2 regions of the Dietzia sp. oral taxon 368 genome follow, and region 1 is predicted to be linked to the other one. Evidence: riboswitches for the same ligand, from Rfam matches in the RefSeq annotation. Region 1 holds a riboswitch; the other holds the start of a gene.
The links. A riboswitch is a leader RNA that binds a small molecule or an ion and turns the genes downstream of it on or off. The one in region 1 is predicted to bind cobalamin.

Region 1 (4,416 bases):
AAAATGACGATCCACACTGTGCCACGTGCACATCCACCGCTGGGCGGGGTGACCGAGATCACCGCGCCGCCTAGCCTTGTCGCGGTCGTCGGTAGCCACCCCGCTACCCGGACCTAGGAGGAACATGGCAACGCCGGACGGGAACACCGATCCCCACGGGAGCACGGCCGCGGTCGCCGAGACGATCTCGGCCGAGCCGGTGCCCCGTCACCGGATCATCCTCGCCTCGCTCATCGGTACCACGATCGAGTTCTACGACTTCTACATCTTCGCCACCGCCGCGGTGTCGGTCTTCCCGCTGCTGTTCTTCGCCGGCGGCGACGCGAGCACCGCGCTGCTGGCGTCGATGGCCACGTTCGGCACGGCGTTCATCGCCCGCCCGCTCGGGTCCATCGTCTTCGGGCACTACGGCGACCGCCTCGGCCGCAAGGTCACCCTGGTCGGCGCGCTGCTCACGATGGGTATCGCGACGTTCCTCATCGGACTGTTGCCGACCATCCACCAGATCGGCCTGTGGGCCCCGGCGATGCTGACGATCCTGCGCTTCTTCCAGGGCATCGGCCTGGGCGGGGAGTGGTCGGGCGCCGCGCTGCTGGCGTCGGAGACCGCGCAGCCCGGGAAGCGCGGGTTCGCCGCGATGTGGCCGCAGCTCGGCGCACCGTTCGGCTTCATCCTGGCCAACGGCATCTTCCTGCTGCTGACCGTCTGGTTCGCGTACGACTCCACCGCCGCCGACCTCGACGAGCCGTTCCTCGTGTGGGGCTGGCGCCTGCCGTTCCTGCTGTCGATCGTCATGGTCGGCGTGGGCCTGTACGTGCGGCTGCGCATCGAGGAGACGCCGGTCTTCGCCCGCGCGGTCGCCAACAACGAGCGCGTCAAGACCCCGGTGTCCGAGGTGTTCCGCCGCAACTGGTGGGAGATCATTCTCGGCACGTTCATCATGCTGGCCACCTACGGCCTATTCTACCTCATGACCACGTGGATCCTGTCGTTCGCGATCGGTAGCGAGGAGACCGGCGGGCTCGGCTACGGCTACCAGTCGTTCCTCATCATCCAGGTCATCGCGATCCTGCTGTTCGCGGCGTTCGTCCCGATCGCCGGCTGGCTGGCCGACGTGCTCGGACGCCGTCGGATGCTCATCGGCGTCACGGCCGCGATCATCGTCTTCGGCCTGAGCTTCGGCTGGTGGCTCGAGCCCGAGGCCATGGGCACCGGCGACGACCTCGACGTGACCCGCATGCTGCTGTTCCTCAGCGTGGGCATGATGCTCATGGGCCTGACCTTCGGCCCGATGTCGGCGGTCCTGCCGGAGCTGTTCCCCACCAACACCCGCTACACGGGCTCGGGCGTGGCGTACAACTTCTCCGCGATCCTCGGCGCGGCGCTCACCCCGTTCGTCGCGGTGTGGCTCGTGCAGAACTACTCGGTCGCCTACGTCGGCTACTACCTCGTGGGCCTGTCCGTGCTGACGATCATCTCGCTGATCCTCGCGCCGGAGACCAGCAAGGCCTCGATGTACACCGAGGACGCCGAGATCGGCCGGACCGCCCGCTCCGGGGGCCCGTCCGTCTGACGCGCGCCGCAACGCACCGCGCGCCACCACGCCGCAGCGCACCCCGCGCCGCGCGCCGCTGACAGGGCCCGCCTCCCAGCCCGGGAGGCGGGCCCTGGCGTCTGTCGGTAGCATTCTGTGCGTTGGTCCAGGGAACCCGGTGAGAGTCCGGGGCTGTCCCGCAACGGTGTGACCTTTTCGCCCCTCGGCGCCGCGGCGCCCCCGCGGGCGAGGTCGAGCCCGATACCTGCCGACCGCCGCCCGCGTCCGTGGTCGGCGCATGCCGGCCGAGGAGCCCCCAGCACATGAATATCTCGCGCCCTCCGCGCGGGGAGCGGGTCGCCCCGCACGCCCCGGCGGCCTCCCTACTCGTCGCCGGGACGACGTCCGATGCCGGCAAGAGCATCGTCACCACCGCGCTCTGTCGGGCGTTCGCCCGCCGCGGCCTGAGGGTGGCGCCGTTCAAGGCTCAGAACATGTCCAACAACTCGATGGTCGTCGGTGGCCCCGACGCCACCGCCGAGATCGGCCGCGCCCAGTGGATCCAGGCCCTCGCCGCGCGTGCCGATCCCGAGCCCGCCATGAACCCGGTGCTGCTCAAGCCGGGCGGCGACCGGCGCAGCCACGTGGTGGTGATGGGCCAGCCGTCCGGCACGGTGTCCTCGCGGGACTTCGTCCACGGACGCGCACACCTGGCGCAGGCGGCGTTCGCGGCCTATGACGATCTCGCCTCCCGCTACGACCTCCTCATTTGCGAGGGCGCCGGCAGCCCGGCCGAGATCAACCTGCGCTCGAGCGACTACGTCAACATGGGCCTGGCCCGCCACGCCGACATGCCCGTGGTGGTGGTGGGCGACATCGACCGCGGCGGCGTCTTCGCGGCGCTGTTCGGGACGGTCGCGCTGCTCGAGCCTGCCGACCAGCGGCTGGTCGCGGGGTTCGTCATCAACAAGTTCCGCGGCGACCCCACGCTCCTCGCGCCCGGACTGGACCAGCTCACCGCGCTCACCGGCCGCCCGGTCCACGGGGTCCTGCCCTGGCACCCCGATCTGTGGCTGGACTCCGAGGACGCCCTCGCGGTTAGCCCCCGCGCCGCCGACGCCACGGCGGCCCTGCGCGTGGCCGTGATCCGTCTGCCACGCATCAGCAACTTCACCGACGTCGACGCGCTCGGCCTGGAAGCCGACGTCGAGGTCGCCTATGTCACGGAGCCCCGCGACCTCGCGGGCGCCGACCTCGTCGTCGTCCCCGGAACCAGGGCGACCCTCGACGACCTCGCCTGGCTCCGCGCGCGGGGCCTCGACCGCGCGGTCACTACACATGTCGAGCGGGGCGGCGCGGTGCTGGGGATCTGCGGCGGCCTCCAGATGCTCGGCGGCGAGATCGCCGACCCCGCCGGCATCGAGGGCTCTCCCGGCGCGCGCACGACCGGCCTCGGGCTGCTCGACGTGACCACCCGCTTCGGCGCGGAGAAGGTGCTGCGCCTGCCGACCGGGACCGCGCTGGGGCAGCCGGTGAGCGGGTACGAGATCCATCACGGCCGGGTGAGCGTCGGCGGCGGGGGAGAGACGGGCGACGACGACGAGGTGTTCCCCGGCGGAGCCCGGCGGGGGCGGGTGTTCGGCACGATGTGGCACGGGAGTCTCGAGTCGGACGGTTTCCGGGGCGCCTTCCTGGGCGAGGTCGCGGCAGGGCTGGGGCGGACCCGCGAGCGCTCGGACGTGAGCTTCGCGGCCGCGCGGGAGCGCCGCCTCGACCTGCTGGGCGACCTCGCCGAGGAGCACCTCGACCTGGACGCGCTGCTGGAGTTGGCGCGCTCGGGCCCGCCGCCGCTGCCGATCCTGCCGCCGGGGGCGGACCGGTGAGCGTGCTCATCCTGGGCGGCACCGCCGAGGCCCGCGAGCTCGCCGCCCTGCTGGTCGAGCGCGGGGTGCCGGTGATGTCATCGCTCGCGGGGCGGGTGGCGCGGCCTCGACTGCCGGTGGGCGAGGTGCGGATCGGCGGGTTCGGCGGCGTCGACGGACTGCAGCAATACCTGATCGAGGCCGGCGTGACAGCGGTCGTCGACGCCACCCACCCGTTCGCCGCGGGCATCTCGTCCAACGCCGCCGCCGCGTGCGCGGCCGCGCGGGTTCCGCTGCTGCGCCTCGAGCGACCCGGCTGGGCTGCCGCTCCGGGGGCCGACCGCTGGCACTGGGTGGGCGATCACGACGAGGCCGCGGCGACCACCTCCCGACTGGGCCGTCGGCCGTTCCTCACGATCGGGCGGCAGTCGCTGGACAGGTTCGTGAGCCCCCTCGCCGAGCATCAGGCGCTGGTCAGGGTGGTGGACCCGCCCGAGGTGGCGCTGCCCGAGCCGTGGCAGCTGCTGCTGAGCCGGGGCCCCTACTCTGTCGACGCCGAGCGCGATCTCTTCGCCGAGCACGGCGTGGACGTGCTGGTCACCAAGGACTCGGGCGGCGACCACACCTGGTCGAAGATGGCTGTGGCCGACGAGCTCGGCGTGCCGGTCGTGGTGGTGCGCCGACCCGGCCCCGCGCCCGGAGTGCAGATGGTCGGCGACGCCGCGGCCGCCGCGGACTGGGCGCGCGCCTTTCCCTCACTTTCCTAGACGAACTTTGGTGTAGCTACTGCGAAAATCCGGCCGGTTCATCGCAGTAGCTACACCAGAGTTTCGCGTCGTGGCAGTCGCGGACCGTCTGGCCCGTCGTGGAGCGCCCGGCCGACTCCCGCTAGAGCAATTCGAGGTTGATCTCGCGGATCCGGTCGCCGTCCACGGTGTACCGGCCCTTCAGGTTCAACGTCATGGCCTGCCCCTCGTCGAGCGACATCCCCATGAAGTCCTTCACGTCAGCGCGCGCGGT
Region 2 (4,416 bases), 1.7 Mb from region 1:
GATCGCCACCCCCACGCCGTCGGTGTGGACCAGGTCGCGCACTATCTCCATGATCTCCAGCTGGTAACGCAGGTCTAGCGCGCTGACCGGCTCGTCGAGTAGGAGGTACGGGGTCTGCGCGGCCAGGGTCCGGCCGATCAGCACTCGCTGTTGCTGGCCGCCACTGAGCTCGAAGGCGCGGCGTGATGCCATCCCCCCGAGGCCGAGTCGCTCGGCGATGCCCAGGACGATGTCGAGCGTGGCTTCCTCGCTGAGGCGCCGCCGATCCAGTGCGAGACTCATCGACTCGGCCACGGTGAGGGCTCGGCCCACCCCATCGTCGTGCTGGGGGACGTAACCCAGGATTTGCGCGCGTCGGCGCGGGCGAACCTTCACCATGTCGGTTCCGTCGGCCACGATCGTGCCCGAGCGGGGGGTGAGCACGCCGCACACGGACTTGAGCAGGGTGGACTTGCCGCAGCCATTCGGACCGAGGATGCCCACCATCTCACCGGGGGCCACGTCCACGTCGATTCCGGCGATCACGGCCTCGCCGCGGCGGCGGTGTGCGGCCGACAGACCACGCACCTTCAGACCAGTCGCGGACTTCGCATCGGTCACCGCGACCACCTGCCCTCGCGCAGGATCAACCACAGGAACACCGGCACCCCGATGAGCGACACCACGATCCCCACCGGGATGATGATCGGGCTCAGGGCCAGTCTGCCCACCAGGTCCGCCGCCAGGATAATGCTCGCCCCGGTGATCGCGGTCAGCGGTAGGCGGTAGCGTTCATCGGCCCCGACGAGCATGGACGCGATGTGTGGAGCCACGAGGCCGATGAACCCGATGACCCCGGTCACGCTGATCACGGTGGCCGCGACCAAGGTGATCGACAACCCGGTCTCCAGGCGCAGCCGCGTGACGGAGACGCCCAGGGCCCGCGCCACATCGTCGCCCGCGGCGAACCGTTGGTAGTTGCCTGTGTTGGCGCGGGCGTGCAGACAGGCGAGGACGACGACGACGGCGGCGATCGCGATCTGTGACCAGGTCGCCCGGCCGAGGTCCCCGAATGTCCAGTGGATGATCGACGACAACTGCTGCTCGTCCGCGACGTACTGCAGTCCCGCCGCCAGGGCCGAGAACAGATAGCTCAGGGCGATCCCGGCCAGGATGATCGCGGTGGGACCCATCCGCGTGACCGAGGCGATTGAGAAGACGAGCAGCGAGCACAGGACCGCGCCGATGAACGCGGCGACCATCGTGCCCAGGGTGCGGGACCCGACGATTGACAGACCCGTGAGAATCGCGACGGAGGCGCCGAAGGCCGCGGCGTTGGAGATCCCGGTGGTGAAGGGGCTGGCCATGGGGTTGCCGGTGATGATCTGCATGCCCGCGCCGGCCACCGCGAGCCCGATCCCGGCCACGACGGCCATGGCGATCCGCGGCAGGCGGAGCTGCACCACCGCGACCCACTCGTTCCACGTCAACGGGGTGGCCCACCGGTCACCTTCGGGTACGAGCGTGGCCAGCAACCTGACCGAGCTGATGTCGGTCACGCCGTTGACCACGCCCGCCCAGGCCAGCGCCAGCATGATCGCCGCCGCGGCCACCAGGATCAGTCGCCGTGTGCGGCGGGTTCCCAGGATCGTCCGGCGGTCATCACGAGTAGTTTGACTCGCCACGGATTGTCAGATCACCGGGTGGCCGGGACGGTGTAGACGTGACCCTCTGGCAGCTCCATACCCTGGAGCTCCAGCCACCGGGAGAAGACGTCGTCCGGGTCGAAGCCCGCCATCTGCTCCGGGTAGAGCCACTTTGCCAGGTAGGCCGCTCCGACAATCTTGCCGAGTCCGCCGCCCGCAAATCCGGTGATCATGTGGACGTTGCCCTCCTGCACGGCGGTGAGCTCCGGCCACCCGGGACGCGCGATCATCTCCTGCCCGATCGAGGCGAACTCACCGTCGGCCGGGGGCGTGTAGACGCCGGTGTTCTTCAGCGCCCCACCCGAAGTCGTCTTGAGGATCAGATCCGGGGCAGTGGCCAGGATCTGCTCGGGATCGACCGTGTCGCCCTCCAGGGTGGGGTCGCCGAACATGTTGACCCCACCCGCGGCCACGATCATCTGGTGCCACCCGTCGTTGGACGTCTCGGGAATGGCGGTGGTATAGGGATCGCCGTACTCCCAGTACACGGTCTTCTTCGGTTCGACTCCGCCCACGCGGTCGGCGATGTCGACCTTGGTCGACTCGAAGAACTCAGTGACCTTCTCGGCTCCGGCCTCATTGTCAAAGGCGCTACCGAGGATCTCAAGCTGCGAGGCGAAATCGCCGTTGTCCCACCCGGTGACGGTGAGGACCTTGATGCCGACCGGTTCCAGCGCGGCCGCGTACTCGTCGACCTTGCCGTTGCGCGGCAGGATCAGCACCTCGGGATCGAGCTCGATGATCTTCTCGACGTTCAGTTCGCTCTGGCCCTTGCCGATGACGTTATCCGGATCGAACTGACCCCAATAGACGCGATCCTGGGCGGTGTTGGCGTCGACGGCGATCACCTTGTCGATGTCGCCCATCGCCCGGATCAGCTCGCTGTTGTAGCGGTTAGCCACCACAGCCGACTCGATCGGGCCGTCGAACTCCACGGTCCGTCCGGCGTCGTCGACAACCGTGATGGACTGAGCCGGCGTCTCTTCGGAGGGCTGCTCAGGTGCCGAACAAGCGGTCGTGACCACCAAGCCGAGCATTGCCAAAAGAGTGACCACTCTGTCACGGGACAGCCGTGGTCGACGGGTCTTGATATTCATGTGTGAGGGCTCCTCGGCCGTGAGTGCAGGAGCGCGGGGTGCGCCCCTGCGCCGGCAGGTGTCGGACTCGAGAACTGGTGGCGGGGATGTTGTGACCACGCCATTGGATTCTCTTACCGTTGCGGGACAGTTCCGGACTCCCACCGGATTCCCTCTTGCGTCGATATCGCCCGGCTCCGAGCGCAGAAGTAGCGCAGGGACAGGCGGCACCGAACCGACTAACGGGGAGCATACCTGAGCATTTCCTCACCCCTGAGGCCGCAGGCCGGTGAAGCGACATGCCCTAGAAGAGGGGCGACTCGGTAGTGGCAACGTGGTCGGTGTCGTCGAGGTAGCCGGCATCGCGTAGGGCTGCCTCGAGCACCCGGACATACGGGAGACGCAGTTCGGCAGCCATGCCGTCGAGCGTGGTCCGGGCCGGCAGGCCGCGCAGTCCGTGGGTGCGCCACAGGTGCAGATTCTGGCGGGTGATCCCGATTCGGCGGGCCAGCTCGGACTCACTGACGCCATAGGCACGCTTGTGGGCGTCGATGAGTTCGACCAGGCGAGGGGTATGCATGGGCCCGAGTGTCCGCCTGCGCCGAGGGGTCGTCAAGTATGAATTAACGTATCCGACAAGTGAAACTTTACATAATGTAGATTATCGGCACTTGGTGGATCCGGCGGTCGGACCAGAAGGGGCCGACGGCGCGCGACGTGACGTGGCCGCAGGTCGTGATCCTCGGGGCTCGCGTTGTCCCGCCGTTCTCGACCGGCGGCGTCGACGTGACTGTGCCCGCCCTCGTCCGCCTCGGACCTGTTGTCGGAGACACTGCTGGTATGTCCGGACCTTCCCACGCCGCCGACCCGTCGGCTCCGGACCGCGCCACGGCGCGCTCGCGCCCCGTGCCGTTGTGCCACCCGGCTGGTGCGCCGACAGTGTCTCGCGTCGCCCGCCCGGCTGCGACTTGGGCACCGTGCCCGGTCCGGGACGGCGTCGCCATCCTCGGTCCCGGTGTGCCGGCCGTGTGCGTGCTCGACGATGCAGTCGAAACGTCACGGGTGACGAAAGGCGGGGAGGTCCGAGGTCGCGGTCGGGACGAGTCTCGGCTGCCCCACGAGGGCCCGCCGGTCGCGCCCGCCCCGGTTCGGGGCATCACCTCGTCGACGCGGCGGTGTCGGCGCCGTCTATCGTCGGCTGGCGATCGGCCCATGGCAGGGCCTGCTCGAGCTGTCCGGCGAGCCGCAGGAGCCGGCTCTCCCCGCCGAGGGGCGCGACGAACTGGACCCCCATCGGCAGGCCCTCCGGCGTCCAGTGCAGTGGAAGCGACATCGCCGGCCGCCCGGTGAGGTTGGCCAGTTGCGTGTACGGGACCCAGCTCAGGTTGTCGTCGATGATCGACTCCGCGAACCGGGAATGACGCAGTAGCGGCGCGGTCCGGGTCGTCAGCAGCGCCTCCGCTCCCCGGACGGCCCACGGCGGGGTGTCGAGGGCGCCGATGAGCGGTGGTAGATCCGCGAGGCCGGGCGTCATGAGCAGGTCGTAGCCCGAGAAGAAGGCGGTCAACTCGCGCACGTAGTCGTCGCGACGCATCACTGCGGTGAGGTAGTCCACGCTGCTCTGCGACCTGCCCAGCGCGGCGACGATCCGGGTG

Region 2: another riboswitch for cobalamin. It lies ahead of C3V38_RS13555 (ABC transporter substrate-binding protein); the one in region 1 lies ahead of C3V38_RS05695 (cobyric acid synthase).

The regions. Positions count from the first base shown of each region.
Region 1 is NZ_CP027238.1:1,190,232-1,194,647, reverse strand. Features, by position in the region: gene C3V38_RS05700 (MFS transporter) at 125-1,573, shown strand; cobalamin riboswitch at 1,677-1,807, shown strand; gene C3V38_RS05695 (cobyric acid synthase) at 1,858-3,417, shown strand; gene C3V38_RS05690 (cobalt-precorrin-6A reductase) at 3,414-4,163, shown strand; gene C3V38_RS05685 (nuclear transport factor 2 family protein) at 4,285-4,416, opposite strand, start outside.
Region 2 is NZ_CP027238.1:2,890,506-2,894,921, forward strand. Features, by position in the region: gene C3V38_RS13545 (ABC transporter ATP-binding protein) at 1-600, opposite strand, end outside; gene C3V38_RS13550 (iron ABC transporter permease) at 597-1,664, opposite strand; gene C3V38_RS13555 (ABC transporter substrate-binding protein) at 1,676-2,722, opposite strand; cobalamin riboswitch at 2,818-2,972, opposite strand; gene C3V38_RS13560 (XRE family transcriptional regulator) at 3,066-3,341, opposite strand; gene C3V38_RS13565 (amidase) at 3,918-4,416, opposite strand, start outside.